DNA from 3 places in the Pseudomonas sp. IzPS59 genome. Region 3 is predicted to be linked to each of the others. Evidence: predicted binding sites of a transcription regulator. Region 3 holds the regulator's gene; each other region holds the start of a gene.
The links. Region 3 encodes sigma-54, which starts transcription at its own class of promoters, with help from an activator protein. Its sites were predicted from a motif close to ANTGGCATNNANNTTGCTNT; they were not measured.
Positions count from the first base shown of each region.

Region 1: a site for sigma-54 is predicted at 2,474-2,493, ahead of IF189_RS09000 (circularly permuted type 2 ATP-grasp protein). Genes of this name have one in related genera too.
Region 2: a site for sigma-54 is predicted at 2,009-2,028, ahead of IF189_RS07790 (flagellar basal body rod protein FlgF). Genes of this name have one in related genera too.

Region 1 is NZ_CP062251.1:1,971,327-1,976,069, forward strand. Features, by position in the region: gene IF189_RS08980 (PLDc N-terminal domain-containing protein) at 1-95, shown strand, start outside; gene speE (polyamine aminopropyltransferase) at 231-1,106, shown strand; gene IF189_RS08990 (hypothetical protein) at 1,259-1,492, shown strand; gene IF189_RS08995 (ribonuclease E inhibitor RraB) at 1,703-2,050, shown strand; gene IF189_RS09000 (circularly permuted type 2 ATP-grasp protein) at 2,527-3,936, shown strand; gene IF189_RS09005 (alpha-E domain-containing protein) at 3,949-4,743, shown strand, end outside.
Region 2 is NZ_CP062251.1:1,717,103-1,721,845, reverse strand. Features, by position in the region: gene flgH (flagellar basal body L-ring protein FlgH) at 1-329, opposite strand, end outside; gene flgG (flagellar basal-body rod protein FlgG) at 383-1,168, opposite strand; gene IF189_RS07790 (flagellar basal body rod protein FlgF) at 1,214-1,954, opposite strand; gene IF189_RS07785 (sigma-54-dependent transcriptional regulator) at 2,159-3,721, opposite strand; gene phhA (phenylalanine 4-monooxygenase) at 3,990-4,743, shown strand, end outside.
Region 3 is NZ_CP062251.1:1,052,184-1,056,926, forward strand. Features, by position in the region: gene rapZ (RNase adapter RapZ) at 1-692, opposite strand, end outside; gene ptsN (PTS IIA-like nitrogen regulatory protein PtsN) at 695-1,159, opposite strand; gene hpf (ribosome hibernation-promoting factor, HPF/YfiA family) at 1,171-1,479, opposite strand; gene IF189_RS04550 (RNA polymerase factor sigma-54) at 1,553-3,046, opposite strand; gene lptB (LPS export ABC transporter ATP-binding protein) at 3,233-3,958, opposite strand; gene lptA (lipopolysaccharide transport periplasmic protein LptA) at 3,958-4,503, opposite strand; gene lptC (LPS export ABC transporter periplasmic protein LptC) at 4,490-4,743, opposite strand, start outside.

The DNA of each region.
Region 1 (4,743 bases), 920 kb from region 3:
TGAAAATCCTCTGGGTGCTGTTGATCATCCTCCTGCCGGTATTGGGCCTGATCATCTGGGCGATTGCCGGGCCGCGGGGCAATGTGCGGATCTGACCGTTCGCACCATGGATTGCGCGGGGCCGATGAACTGAGGTTCGACCTGTCATCTTCGGCAACGTAGAATGCGCGCCTTTCCCGGGCAATCGAACCTGACGATTGGCGCCCGCGCATTCATCGGAGCACTTCACCATGACCGTCACCAAGACCAGCGAATACCTGGAAACCCTCTACGAAGGCTACGGCCAGCGTTTTCGCATGGAAAAACTGCTGCACGAAGTGCGCACCGAGCACCAGCATCTGGTGATCTTCCAGAACCCGCGCATGGGCCGGGTGATGGCGCTGGACGGCGTGATCCAGACCACCGAAGCCGATGAATTCATCTATCACGAAATGCTCACCCATGTGCCGATCCTCGCCCATGGCACCGCCAAGCGCGTGCTGATCATCGGCGGCGGCGACGGCGGCATGCTGCGCGAAGTGACCAAGCACGCCAGCGTCGAGCACATCACCATGGTCGAGATCGACGGCACCGTGGTCGACATGTGCAAGGAGTTCCTGCCGAACCACTCCAAGGGCGCCTACGACGATCCACGTCTGAACCTGGTGATCGACGACGGCATGCGTTTCGTCGCCACCACCACTGAAAAATTCGACGTGATCATTTCCGACTCCACCGACCCGATCGGCCCGGGCGAAGTGCTGTTCTCGGAAAACTTCTATCAGGCCTGCCACCGCTGCCTGAACGAGGGCGGCATCCTCGTGACCCAGAACGGCACGCCGTTCATGCAGATCGACGAAGTGAAGACCACCGCCGGTCGCCTGCGCAGCCTGTTCCCGGACTGGCACTTCTACCAGGCGGCCGTGCCGACCTACATCGGCGGTTCGATGACCTTCGCCTGGGGCTCGACCAACCCGGCCTACCGCAAGCTGAGCCGTGAAGTCCTGCAACAGCGCTTCATCGGCAGCGGCATCGTCACCCGTTACTACAACCCGGAAATCCACATCGGCGCCTTCGCCTTGCCGCAATACGTGCTGCAAGCGGTGAACAAGCCAAGCAACGACTGATCAATCGGTCGTCATCTGCGGGAGCGGGGCGATTCGCTCCCGTAGATGAAAGGTTTTTCATGTTTCATCGGTGTAAAGCTTTTGAACGATCAATCCTGACAAAAGTCGAGATAGATGTAAGCCCATTTGCGGGTTTGTTCGAGGAGGCTCCAATGCAAAAGTGGAAAGTCACTTTCGTGGATGATCACGGTGAAATTGTCGATGAAGTCTTCGAGCGTGCGGAATGCCCCAGCGATGATGAGGCCGCACGACTGATCAAGGAACGACTCCTTCCTGTCGCCGCCGCACTGGATCTGAACGATCTGGAAGGGCGCACCTCCGATGCAGGCGCCAAAAGCCTGAAAACCCAGAACAGCATTGAAATCCGCAGCATCACACCCATCTGAAAATCTTCTTGTCAGTAACGCACCAGGCCTTGGCAGCGGCTCTATCTTGGGGCTACTCTGCAAGCGAGATCAGCGAACGGATCGCTAAGGTCTGGTCTTGTCAGCTACATGCTTGTTTCCCGTCGGCAACACGGTTGCCGTAACGCCTGAGCCGTTCGGCCATGCGCAGGGAATACGGAAAGTCTATCCATCTATGCGAGGGGGACGTTCATGAGCACAGCCTATCAAGAAGACATCAGCAGCAACGTGCTGCGCCGCATGAAAGAAGGCGGTTTTGATTTTTCCCGATTCCATCCCATCGAGTTCTACGCCATTTTCCCGGACGAGGAGCGGGCGCGCAGGGCGGCAGGCAAGTTTCGCGGTGAATCCATCAATGCCCAGGTCAGTGCGCGCGACGACGGCGCGTGGTCCCTGGAATTGAGCAAGGTGATGTACGCAACCTACGACGACATCGGCGATTTCGAACAGGGCTTTTCGGCAGTGGTCGAGCCTCTGGGCGGCATCATCGAAGGCTGGGGCGTGAAGCAGGAGGTGCGCAACCGTCATCGTTTGAACTGATCACCCTCGCAACACGTCGAGCAACGGCTGACCTTCGGGTCGGCCGTTGTCGTTTCTGCACCTTGAACAATGCACGGCAAAACCCTGAAACAAGAATCCGGCGCAAAAAAAAGCCACCAGGAGAGGTGGCTGAAAGGGAAGACCGGAAGGAGAGGAAACCGGTCAGGGTTACGGCCGGGAGGGCTGCCGGGGCAAGCCATGTCAGTTGGGCTGCGTGCTTCGTCAGGGACGTTTTGCAGCGGATGTGCGGATTATCCGCAGCCGGCGCCGGGCAGTGAAATCAACTCTGACTATGCTGGTGATAGGCGACAGGACTGCGTCGCAATGAAGCGGGGGCGATCAGGTTGGGGCATTTGCCGCACAGGAATGGTGCGGTGCGTGTGGCGTGAATATCCAACCGATTGAAATCAAAGCGTTTATGCCGATGGCACGGGCCTTGCGAAGGCCTGTAGGTCCGGGGTGACAAGGAGTACGGCATGATCCGCACCTATTTTGATGAAATGTACGATGCCGGCGGCCAGGTCCGCCCGCATTACCGGGAGTTTGCCCGCTGGCTGGCGGACACGCCTGACGAACTGCTGGCCCAGCGGCGACGCGAGGCCGATCTGCTGTTCCATCGTGCCGGGATCACTTTCACGCTCTACGGGGACGAGCAAGGGACAGAACGCCTGATTCCCTTCGACACCATTCCGCGCAGCATTCCCGCCAGCGAATGGCGGATCGTCGAGTGCGGCTGCATCCAGCGGGTCAAGGCGTTGAACATGTTCCTCGCCGACCTTTACCACGAGCAACGAATCATCAAGGCCGGGATCATCCCCGCCGAGCAGGTGCTGGCCAACGAGCAATACCAGTTGGCAATGCAGGGCCTGGATCTGCACCGCGATATCTATTCGCACATCTCCGGCGTCGATCTGGTGCGCGACGGCGACGGCACCTATTACGTGCTCGAGGACAATCTGCGCACGCCCAGCGGCGTGAGCTACATGCTCGAAGACCGCAAGATGATGATGCGCCTGTTCCCCGAGCTGTTCGCGGCCCAGCGCATCGCTCCGATCGACCATTACCCGAACCTTCTGCTCGACACCCTGAAAAGCTCAAGTCCGATCGACGACCCGAGTGTGGTGGTGCTGACACCGGGGCGGTTCAACAGCGCGTTTTTCGAGCATGCGTTTCTGGCGCGGGAAATGGGCGTGGAGCTGGTCGAGGGCGCCGATCTGTTCGTGCGCGACGACAAGGTCTTCATGCGCACCACCGACGGCCCGAAAGCGGTGGACGTGATCTACCGCCGGCTCGACGACGCGTTTCTTGATCCATTGGCGTTCCGCCCGGATTCGATGCTCGGCGTGCCGGGGCTGCTGTCGTCCTATCGTTCCGGCAACGTGGTGCTGGCCAATGCCATCGGCACCGGGGTGGCGGATGACAAGTCGGTGTATCCGTTCGTCACCGAAATGATCCGTTTCTACCTCGATGAAGAGCCGATCCTGAAGAACGTGCCGACGTGGCAATGCCGCAATCCGTCTGAACTTTCCCATGTGCTGGCCAATCTTCCGGATCTGGTGGTCAAGGAAACCCAAGGCTCCGGCGGTTACGGAATGCTCGTGGGGCCGGCAGCGACGACTGCGGAAATCGATGTGTTCCGCGAGCGGATCAAGGCCAAGCCCCACGCGTACATCGCGCAACCGACGCTGTCGCTGTCGACCTGTCCGACCTTTGTCGAAAACGGCATTGCGCCGCGCCATATCGACCTGCGCCCGTTCGTATTGTCCGGTCGCGAAACCCGGGTCGTGCCCGGCGGTTTGACCCGTGTCGCCCTGCGTGAAGGCTCTCTGGTGGTGAACTCATCCCAGGGCGGCGGAACCAAGGACACCTGGGTGGTCGAGGATTGAAGGAAGCCTGCCATGTTAAGTAGAACTGCCTCGGATCTGTACTGGATGTCGCGTTACCTGGAGCGGGCGGAAAACCTCGCCCGCATGCTGGATGTGAGCTATTCGCTGTCGCTGATGCCGCAGGACGGCCGTGGCGACGGTCTGCACGAACTGGCGATGCCGCTGATGATCACCGGCACCCTGGACGATTACCTGGAACGCCACGGCGAGCTGCATGCCGAGCGATTGCTGCATTTCTTCGCCCTCGACGCCGCCAACCCGGCGAGCATCTACAGCTGTCTCGGTGCGGCGCGGGCCAGTGCCCATGCGGTGCGTGGGCGGATCACCGCCGACATGTGGGAGAACATCAACGCCACCTGGCTGGAGATTCGCGGGATCGCCAATCAGGGCCTCAGCCGTTATGGCATGAGCCGATTCTGCGAGTGGATCAAGGAGCGTTCGCACCTGTTCCGTGGCGCGTCCTACGGCACCATCATGCGCAACGACGCGTTCCGCTTCATTCGCCTGGGTACGTTCATCGAACGGGCGGACAACACTTTGCGCCTGCTTGACGCCCGTTACGAAATGGCCGGCGATCAGGCCGAAGCGGTCAGCGACGGCACCGCCCACGCCTATTACCAGTGGAGCGCCTTGTTGCGGGCCTTGTCCTCGTTCGAGGCTTACACCGAAATCTACCGCGACGCGCCCGGCGCCCGGCACGTCGCCGAGTTGCTGCTGTTGCGCGCCGATGTGCCGCGTTCGCTGCGGGCCTGCACCGAAGAGATCGACCAGATCCTGGCGCAACTGCCGGGGGCCAACGGTCGTCCT
Region 2 (4,743 bases), 660 kb from region 3:
TTGGTGGTGCCACTGCCGCCGAACAGCGAAGTCAGGCCGATGCCGGTCTTGCTGTTCTTGGCCACTTGCGAGTTGGCGTTCTTGCTGGCCTGGGTCTTCTCGTTCAGGGTGATGGTGATGATGTCACCGACCCGGAACGCCTTGCGGTCGCTGTACAGGTTCTGTTCGAAACCGGCCTGATAGATCGAGCCGTTGTTGGCGGCCGCCGGCAACGGCGTACGCGGCAATACCGGGGCGTAGTAAGGGTCATTGGGCTTGGGCGTCGGAGCGACGCAGCCCGCGAGCGAGACGACCCCACCCAATGCCAGAACAGATACGAAGCGTTTCATGACCCTTACCTCACGGTGTTGCAGGCGGCATCATGGCCGCCTCATAGACTTGATTACAGATTCTGCGTTACGAACGAGAGCATCTGGTCGGCGGTGGAGATCACCTTGGAGTTCATCTCGTAAGCGCGCTGGGTGGTGATCATGTTGACCATCTCTTCCACGGTGCTGACGTTGGAGGTTTCCAGGGTGTTCTGCAGGGTGGTGCCGAAACCGTTCAGGCCCGGAGTACCGACTTGCGGCGCGCCGGAAGCGGCGGTTTCCAGGAACAGGTTGTTGCCCACGGCCTGCAGGCCGGCCGGGTTGATGAAGTCGGCGGTCTGCAGGTTACCGATCACTTGGGACGCGGCGTTGCCGGCAACGGTGATCGACACGGTGCCGTCACGGCCGACAGTGAAGGTCTGGGCGTTGTTCGGGATGACAATCGCCGGCTCCAGCGCGAAACCGCTGGCGTTGACGATCTGGCCATTGGAGTCGAGGTGGAAAGTACCGTCACGGGTGTAGGACGTGGTGCCGTCCGGCTGCAGGATCTGGAAGAAACCACGGCCGTCGATGGCCATGTCCAGCGGCTGCTCGGTGGTTTGCAGGCTGCCGGCGGTGAAGTTTTTCTGGGTGCCGACGATGCGCACACCGGTACCCACTTGCAGACCCGACGGCAGTTCGCTGTCCTGGGTCGACTGGGCGCCTGGCTGACGCTTGATCTGATACAGCAGGTCCTGGAACTCGGCGCGGTCACGTTTGAAACCCGTGGTCGACACGTTGGCCAGGTTGTTGGAAATGGTGGTCAGGTTGGTGTCCTGGGCGGACAGACCGGTTTTGGCAACCCATAGAGCCGGAAGCATTCGATTCTCCTCGTGCGCCTGTTTTACGGCGCGACGTTCTGATAATTAGCTGATCTGCAAGACCCGAGCCATGGCCTGGTCGTCGTCTTTGGCGGTGTTCATCATCTTGACGTGCAACTCGAACTGCTTGGCCAGGGCCAGCACCGAGGTCATCTCTTCCACGGCATTGACGTTGCTCGACTCCAGGAAACCCGACACCAGCTTGACGTTGGCATCGGCCGGCGCAGGTTGGCCGTCCTTGGTGTAGATCGAACCGTCCAGGCCCTTGTTCATGTTCTTGATGTCCGGGTTGACCAGTTTGATCCGGTCGACTTCGGCCATGACGCGCGGGCCTTCGCCCATCGCACGGATACTGATGGTGCCGTCTTCGCCGACTTCCACTTGCTGCTCCGGCGGAATGGCAATCGGACCGCCATTGCCCAGCACCGGCATGCCGTTGCCGGCACGCAGCACGCCAAGGGCGTCGATATTCAGGCTGCCGGTGCGCACGTAGCTTTCGCCGCCGTTGGGGTTCTGCACGGCAATGAAGCCGTTGCCGCTGACGGCCACGTCGAGGTCACGCCCGGTCTGCACCAGGGAGCCCGGAGTGAAATCGGTGGCAGGCCGTTCGCTCATGGCAAACGCACGCGCCGGAAAGCTGTCACCGAACACCGGCATCGAACGCGCCTGCTCCAGGTCGCGCTGAAAACCATTGGTGGAGATGTTCGCCAGGTTGTTGGCATGAGCCTTTTGCGCCAGTGCGTTCTGGCTGGCGCCGGTCATTGCCACATAAAGGTACTTGTCCACACTCTTTCCTCTGCATGCCGGACGTTTGCCGCCCACCGCTGTACTGCTGAGCCACAAGCAATTTGCAGACCAACTTTTTTCTGACAGCCAGGAAGCCGATAAACAAAGGACTTGAGGGGTTTTGCGGGAAAGAAGGAAATGTATCGAAGACGAAAAACCGGCGGTGTCATGCCGCTTCGCGGCAATCAACCAGGCCGGTCGGGATCACTCGGACGCGTCTTTGCCGACTTCGTATTCACGCAACTTGTTGGCAATGGTCGTATGGGAAACCCCAAGCCGCTTACCCAGTTGCCGACTGCTCGGGTGCTCGGAATACAAACGCTCCAGCACCGCTTTCTCGAAGCGCCCGACAATCTCGTCCAGCCCGCCTTCGAGGGAGAAATCGCCAAGCGGCTGACGCACACCATAGTCCGGCAGACGAATATGCTCGGCCTTGACCGTCCCGCCATCGCACAGCGAAACCGCCTGAAACAGCACGTTCTCAAGTTGCCGCACGTTGCCCGGCCAGTGGTAGTGGCTGAGCCGGTCCATCGCCGCTGGTGCCAGTTTCGGCAGCGGGCAACCGATCTGCCGGCTGGCCTGATCGAGGAAGTGCTCCACCAGCGGCGTCAAACCGTCGAGGCATTCGCGCAATGGCGGAATGTGCAGGGAAAGCACGTTGAGGCGGTGATACAAATCCTGGCGGAATTCCCCCCTCGCACACAGCTCCGACAGATCCACCTGAGTGGCGCAGATGACCCGCACATCCAGATAAACCTCTTCATCACTGCCCACCCGCCGGAAGCAACCATCCTGCAGGAAGCGCAGCAATTTCACCTGCAAGCGCGGGCTCATTTCGCCGACACCATCGAGGAACAGCGTGCCGCCCGCCGTCAGTTCCAGCAGCCCGAGCTTGCCTTCCGCCCGCGCACCCTCGAAGGCACCGGGGCCGTAGCCGAACAGCTCGGTCTCGGCCATCGACTCCGGCAGCCCCGCACAGTTGAGCGCCATCAACGGCGACTGGCCGCGCGGGCTCGCCAGGTGACAGGCCCGCGCCAGCAACTCCTTGCCGGTGCCGGTTTCGCCTTCTATCAATAGCGGCGCATCCAGTGGCGCCATGCGCCGGGCTTCGCGCACCACCGCCGCCATCACTTTCGAGCTCTGAAAAATGCTGTCGAAGCCACGCAACTCCTGCTTGCGCACGTTATAGATGCGCTCGCCGACCCGGTCCGCCCGGTGCAGCGTCAATACCGCACCGGCCATGGCCTCGCTGTCATCGTGCTCCGACTGGAGGGGAGCGATGTCGGCCAGAAAGATGTCGCCCTTGACCTTGACCCGCATGCCGTTGATTCGCGACTTGTTGGCGCGCACCAGTTCCGGCAGGTCGAAATCCTCGGCGTAACGCGACAGCGGAATCCCCGGCACCTCGTCCACCCGCACGCCGAGCAACTGCGCCGCCGCCCGGTTCGCCGCAACAATGGAGCCGCCCATGTCAATCGACAGCACCGGAAACTCCAGCGCACCGAGCAATGCATTCAGCTCCATGTGCCGGCGTTCGCTGGGCATCAGCCCTACCCGCTTCACACCAAACACCCCGGCGATGGCTTCGAACTTCGGCCGCAACGCCTGGAACTGCAGGTTGATCAGGTTCGGGCAATGCAGATAGATCGCGTTGCCGTGCTCACCGCCGACCTCGCCGCGGGCGACGTTGATCCCGTACTCCACCAGCAGATTGAGAATGTCGCGCAGGATGCCGATGCGGTTCTGGCAGTGGACTTTGATACGCATATAAAGGACCGAAACAGGTAAAGGGGCGGATTTTTCTGTGCCGCCCACAAGATAGTCGTCAAGATTATGTGACAGACACAGGTCGTTTCAAACCCGCGAATCACCGCAATCACGACTTATCGCACAAAGCGTAACGATAATTTTACGATTTAAAGAGACTTTTCCTACCCGACGGTTCTTCAACCTGCTGCAACACGGCACGCTCTGGGGTATTTCTCAGTCCATAGCAGGACATAACAAGAACGAATTCCCCTCGCAGGAGAGCAGTATGAAGCAGACGCAATACGTGGCCCGCGAGCCCGATGCGCAAGGTTTTATCGACTACCCCGCCGAAGAACACGCGGTGTGGAACACGCTGATCACCCGCCAGCTGAAAGTGATCGAGGGTCGGGCGTGCCAGGAATACCTGGACGGTATCGAAAAACTCGGCCTGCCCCACGACCGCATCCCGCAACTGGGCGAGATCAACAAGGTGCTCGGCGAGACCACCGGTTGGCAGGTCGCCCGCGTCCCGGCGCTGATTCCCTTCCAGACCTTTTTCGAATTGCTCGCCAGCAAGCAGTTTCCGGTGGCCACCTTCATTCGCACCCGTGAAGAACTGGACTACCTGCAAGAACCGGACATTTTCCACGAGATCTTTGGCCACTGCCCGCTGCTGACCAACCCGTGGTTCGCGGAATTCACCCACACCTACGGCAAGCTCGGCCTGCAAGCAACCAAGGAAGAACGCGTTTACCTGGCGCGCCTGTACTGGATGACCATCGAGTTCGGCCTGGTCGACACCCCGCAGGGCAAACGCATCTATGGCGGCGGCATCCTGTCCTCGCCAAAGGAAACCGTTTACTCGCTGTCGGACGAACCTGAACACCAGGCCTTCGATCCGCTGGAAGCGATGCGCACGCCGTACCGCATCGACATCCTGCAACCGCTGTATTTTGTCCTGCCGAACCTCAAGCGCCTGTTCGATCTCGCCCACGAAGACATCATGGGCATGGTCAAGCAAGGCATGCAGCTGGGTCTGC
Region 3 (4,743 bases):
AGATACGCATAGATGTCCTGGAACATCTCTTCGACTTCCGGCTGAGCCGCCAGGTACTCGGCTACCGGCTCATCGAGTCCGGATTGCGCACGTAGTTCCGGTTTCCAGTACGGGTTGGGCAGGCAGCGTACATCGAACACCAGATCCGCATCCACCGGCATGCCGCGTTTGAAACCGAACGACTCCACCAGAAACGCCGTACCGGGCTCCGGCTGGTTCAGCAGGCGCAGCTTGATGGTGTCGCGCAACTGATACAGGTTCAGATTGGTGGTATTGACCTTCAGGTCGGCCAGATCGGCGATCGGGCCCAGCAGGGCGGTTTCATCGTTGATGGCTTCAGCCAGCGAGCGGTTGGCACTGCTCAGCGGGTGACGACGACGGGTTTCCGAGAAGCGCTTGAGCAGGGTTTCTTCATCGGCATCCAGATACAGGACGTCGCACTGGATATGTCGGCTGCGGACTTCCTCAAGCAACTCCGGAAAACGCGAAAGGTGGCTTGGCAGGTTGCGCGCATCGATCGATACCGCGACCAGTGGCTGAGACAGTTCCGTATGAATCAGTGCGCGTTCCGCCAGCTCCGGCAGCAGGCCCGCCGGCAGATTGTCGATGCAGTAGTAGCCGTTGTCCTCAAGGACATCCAGGGCCGTGCTTTTGCCCGAGCCGGAGCGGCCACTGACGATGATCAAGCGCATGTTTAGTGCCCGTTTTGCTCGTCCAGGACAACCTGATACAAGGCTTCGTTGGTGGTGGCGCGACGCAGCTTTTCGCGTACTTCCTTGCGATCGAGCATGCTGGCGATCTGGCGCAGCAGTTCCAGGTGTGCATCGGTGGCAGCTTCCGGGACCAGCAGCACGAACAGCAGGTCCACCGGCGCGCCATCGATGGCATCGAAATCGATAGGTGCTTCAAGGTGCATCAAGGCGCTGATGGGCGATTCACAGCCCTTGAGGCGGCAATGGGGAATGGCGATGCCGTTGCCAAAACCGGTCGAACCGAGTTTTTCACGGGCAATCAGCGCCTCGAAGACATCTTGCATCTCCAGATCCGGTTTTTCCCGGGCGATCAGGTTGGCAATTTGTTCGAGGGCTTTCTTTTTACTGCCGCCCGGCACGTTCACCAGGGAACGGCCGGGGGTCAGGATGCTTTCAAGTCGGATCATGGGGGTGGGGGTTATCGACCGGTAGCGCCCTGAAGCAGGCTCTGGGTCTTTTCCTTATGCTTTTTGAGTTGTTTATCAAGCTTGTCGGTCAGCGCGTCGATCGCTGCGTACATGTCGGTATGTTCCGCGTTTGCGACGACCTCGTTGCCGGGAATATGCAGCGTGGCTTCGATTTTCTGTTTCAGCTTTTCGACGCACATCGTGACTTGCACGTTGGTGATCTTGTCGAAATGTCCCTCAAGCCTCTTGAGCTTCTGCTCAACGTATTCACGGAGAGGTTGGGTAACTTCCAGTTGGTGTCCACTGATGTTGACTTGCATACAGCTTCTCCTTCGTTGCCAGTGCATAAAGCGGCAGGCCGAAGAGCCTGCCACTGGAACGCTGTAACGTGGCTTACATCAACCGCTTGCGTTCGCTCGAAGGCGCGATCCCGAGGGATTCGCGGTACTTGGCGACGGTGCGGCGAGCCACCTGAATGCCTTGTGCCTCCAGTAAACCAGCGATCTTGCTGTCACTCAACGGCTTTTTCTGATTTTCCGCGGCGACCAGTTTCTTGATGATCGCGCGGATCGCCGTGGATGAGCATTCGCCGCCTTCGGAGGTGCTGACGTGGCTGGAGAAAAAGTATTTCAGTTCATATATGCCCCGGGGGGTATGCATGAATTTCTGCGTGGTCACCCGGGAAATCGTCGACTCGTGCATGCCGACTGCCTCGGCGATGTCATGCAGCACGAGTGGCTTCATCGCTTCGTCGCCGTATTCCAGGAAGCCGCGCTGATGCTCGACGATCTGGGTGGCCACTTTCATAAGGGTTTCGTTGCGGCTCTGCAGGCTCTTGATGAACCAGCGGGCTTCCTGCAACTGATTGCGCATGAAGGTATTGTCGGCGCTGGTGTCGGCGCGACGGACGAAACCGGCGTACTGGGCGTTGACCCGCAGGCGCGGCACCGACTCCTGGTTCAACTCGACCAGCCAGCGCTCGTTGTCCTTGCGCACGATCACGTCAGGCACCACGTATTCGGCTTCGGTGGATTCGATCTGTGAGCCGGGGCGCGGGTTGAGGCTCTGGACCAGTTCGATGACCTGGCGCAGTTCATCTTCCTTGAGCTTCATGCGGCGCATCAGCTGGCTGTAGTCGCGGCTGCCGAGCAGGTCGATGTAATCGGTGACCAGGCGCTTGGCTTCGGCCAGCCAAGGAGTCTTGGCCGACAGCTGGCGCAATTGCAGCAGCAGGCATTCGCCCAGGTTGCGTGCGCCAATGCCGGCGGGTTCGAATTGCTGGATGCGGTGCAGGACCGCTTCGATCTCGTCCAGCTCGATGTCGAGCTCCGGATCGAAGGCGTCGAGAATTTCTTCGAGGGTTTCGTCGAGGTAGCCCTGATTGTTGATGCAATCGATCAGGGTGACGGCAATCAGGCGATCGGTGTCGGACATCGGCGCCAGGTTCAACTGCCACAGCAGGTGGCTTTGCAGGCTTTCACCGGCGGAAGTGCGGGTGGTGAAATCCCACTCGTCGTCATCGTTGCTCGGCAGGCTGCTGGCGCTGGTCTGGTAGACGTCTTCCCAGGCGGTGTCGACAGGCAGTTCGTTGGGGATTCGCTCGTTCCATTCGCCGTCCTCGAGATTGTCGACCGTCGGCGCGGTTTCCTGGTAGGAAGGTTCCTGGATCTCGGTATTGGGCTTCTGTTCGGCGTTGTCGGCCAGCGGGTCGGAATTGTCGAAGTCGTCGCCGTCTTCCTGGCGTTCGAGCATCGGGTTGGATTCCAGAGCCTCCTGAATTTCCTGTTGCAGATCCAGGGTCGACAATTGGAGCAGGCGGATGGCCTGTTGCAGCTGCGGTGTCATCGTCAGCTGCTGGCCCATTCTCAAGACTAGCGATGGTTTCATGGCAGGGGCTTAACACCTTATTCGCCGGCGCTATGCGCCATCCACTACAGGGCGCCGAGGCGCCAAACATAAGCAAATTATATGCCTGAAACTGTCGTGTTTGCCTAGAGCGCTGTAACAATAAAAGCGTATAAAAATGCGCTTCAACGTTACAGCACCCGGACGGCTGGTCGAATGCTGTCGCGCTTACAGGCGGAACTCGTGACCCAGATACACTTCCTTCACCAGATCGTTGGCGAGGATGGTCGCGGAGTCGCCTTCGGCGATCAGTTGGCCGTCATTGACGATGTAGGCCGTTTCGCAGATATCCAGCGTCTCGCGGACGTTGTGGTCGGTGATCAGCACACCGATGCCCTTGGCCTTGAGATGGTGAATGATCTGCTTGATGTCGCCCACGGAGATCGGGTCGACACCGGCGAACGGTTCGTCGAGCAGGATGAATTTCGGTGCGGTGGCCAGTGCGCGGGCGATTTCCACCCGGCGACGCTCGCCACCGGACAGGCTCATGCCGAGGTTATCGCGGATATGGCTGATGTGGAATTCCTGCAGCAGGCTCTCCAGCTCCTTGCGACGGCCGGCCTTGTCGAGCTCCTGGCGGGTTTCGAGGATGGCCATGATGTTGTCGGCTACCGACAGTTTGCGGAAGATCGAGGCTTCCTGCGGCAGATAGCCGATACCGGCCTTGGCGCGGCCGTGCATCGGCTGGTGGCTGACGTCCAGGTCGTCGATCAGCACACGGCCCTGATCGGCCTGCACCAGGCCGACGATCATGTAGAAGCAGGTGGTCTTGCCGGCGCCGTTGGGGCCGAGCAGGCCCACGATCTGGCCGCTGTCGATCGACAGGCTGACGTCACGCACGACCTGGCGGCTTTTATAGGCCTTGGCCAGGTGCTGAGCTTTCAGGGTTGCCATTACTGGGTTTTCTCGTCGGTTTTCTTCTTCGGCTGGATCACCATGTCGATGCGCGGACGCGCTTCGGTGACCTTGTTGCCGGTAGCGCGACCGGCGCTGGCGAGTTTTTTCACCGTGTCATAGACGATCTTCTCGCCCTGAGTGGTGTTGTTGTCCTTGTCGACGACCTTGGCCTTGTCGATCAGTACGACGCGGTTTTGCTGCGCGTGGTACTGAATGGTCACGCCCCAGCCCTGGACGGGTTTGGTGTCGCCAGCGGTTTGCAGTTGTTCGAAATAGGCCAGGTTGCCTACCGAAGTCACCACGTCGATCTCGCCGGCCGGGTTGCGCGTCAGCGTTACGGTGTCGCCTTTGACGATCATCGAACCCTGGGTGATGATCACGGCGCCCTTGTAAGTGGCAACGCCATTCTTGTCGTCCAGCTGGGCATCGTCGGCCTGAATGCGGATTGGCTGCTCCTGATCGTTCGGCAGAGCCCAGGCGCTCACGCTTCCCAGTGCTGCGCCCAGACTGAGCAAAATAGGGAGGGTTTTAACGAGCCTCATACTGTCCTCTTACGTTCGATAGCAGGTGTATCCTGCTTTCCTTCAAATACGCTTTCATTCCCACGCCGGTCGATACACCGCCAGCGCCGTCGATTCTAACGGGTTGCTGGGTCTGCGCATATTGCTGCTGAGGGAACACCGTCATTCGGGTGCTGGTGATCAGGGTGTCGCGGTTCTTTTCATCGGTGCGCTTGACGCGAACAGAGTCGATCAGTTCGACCTCGGTGCCGCCGGAATTCA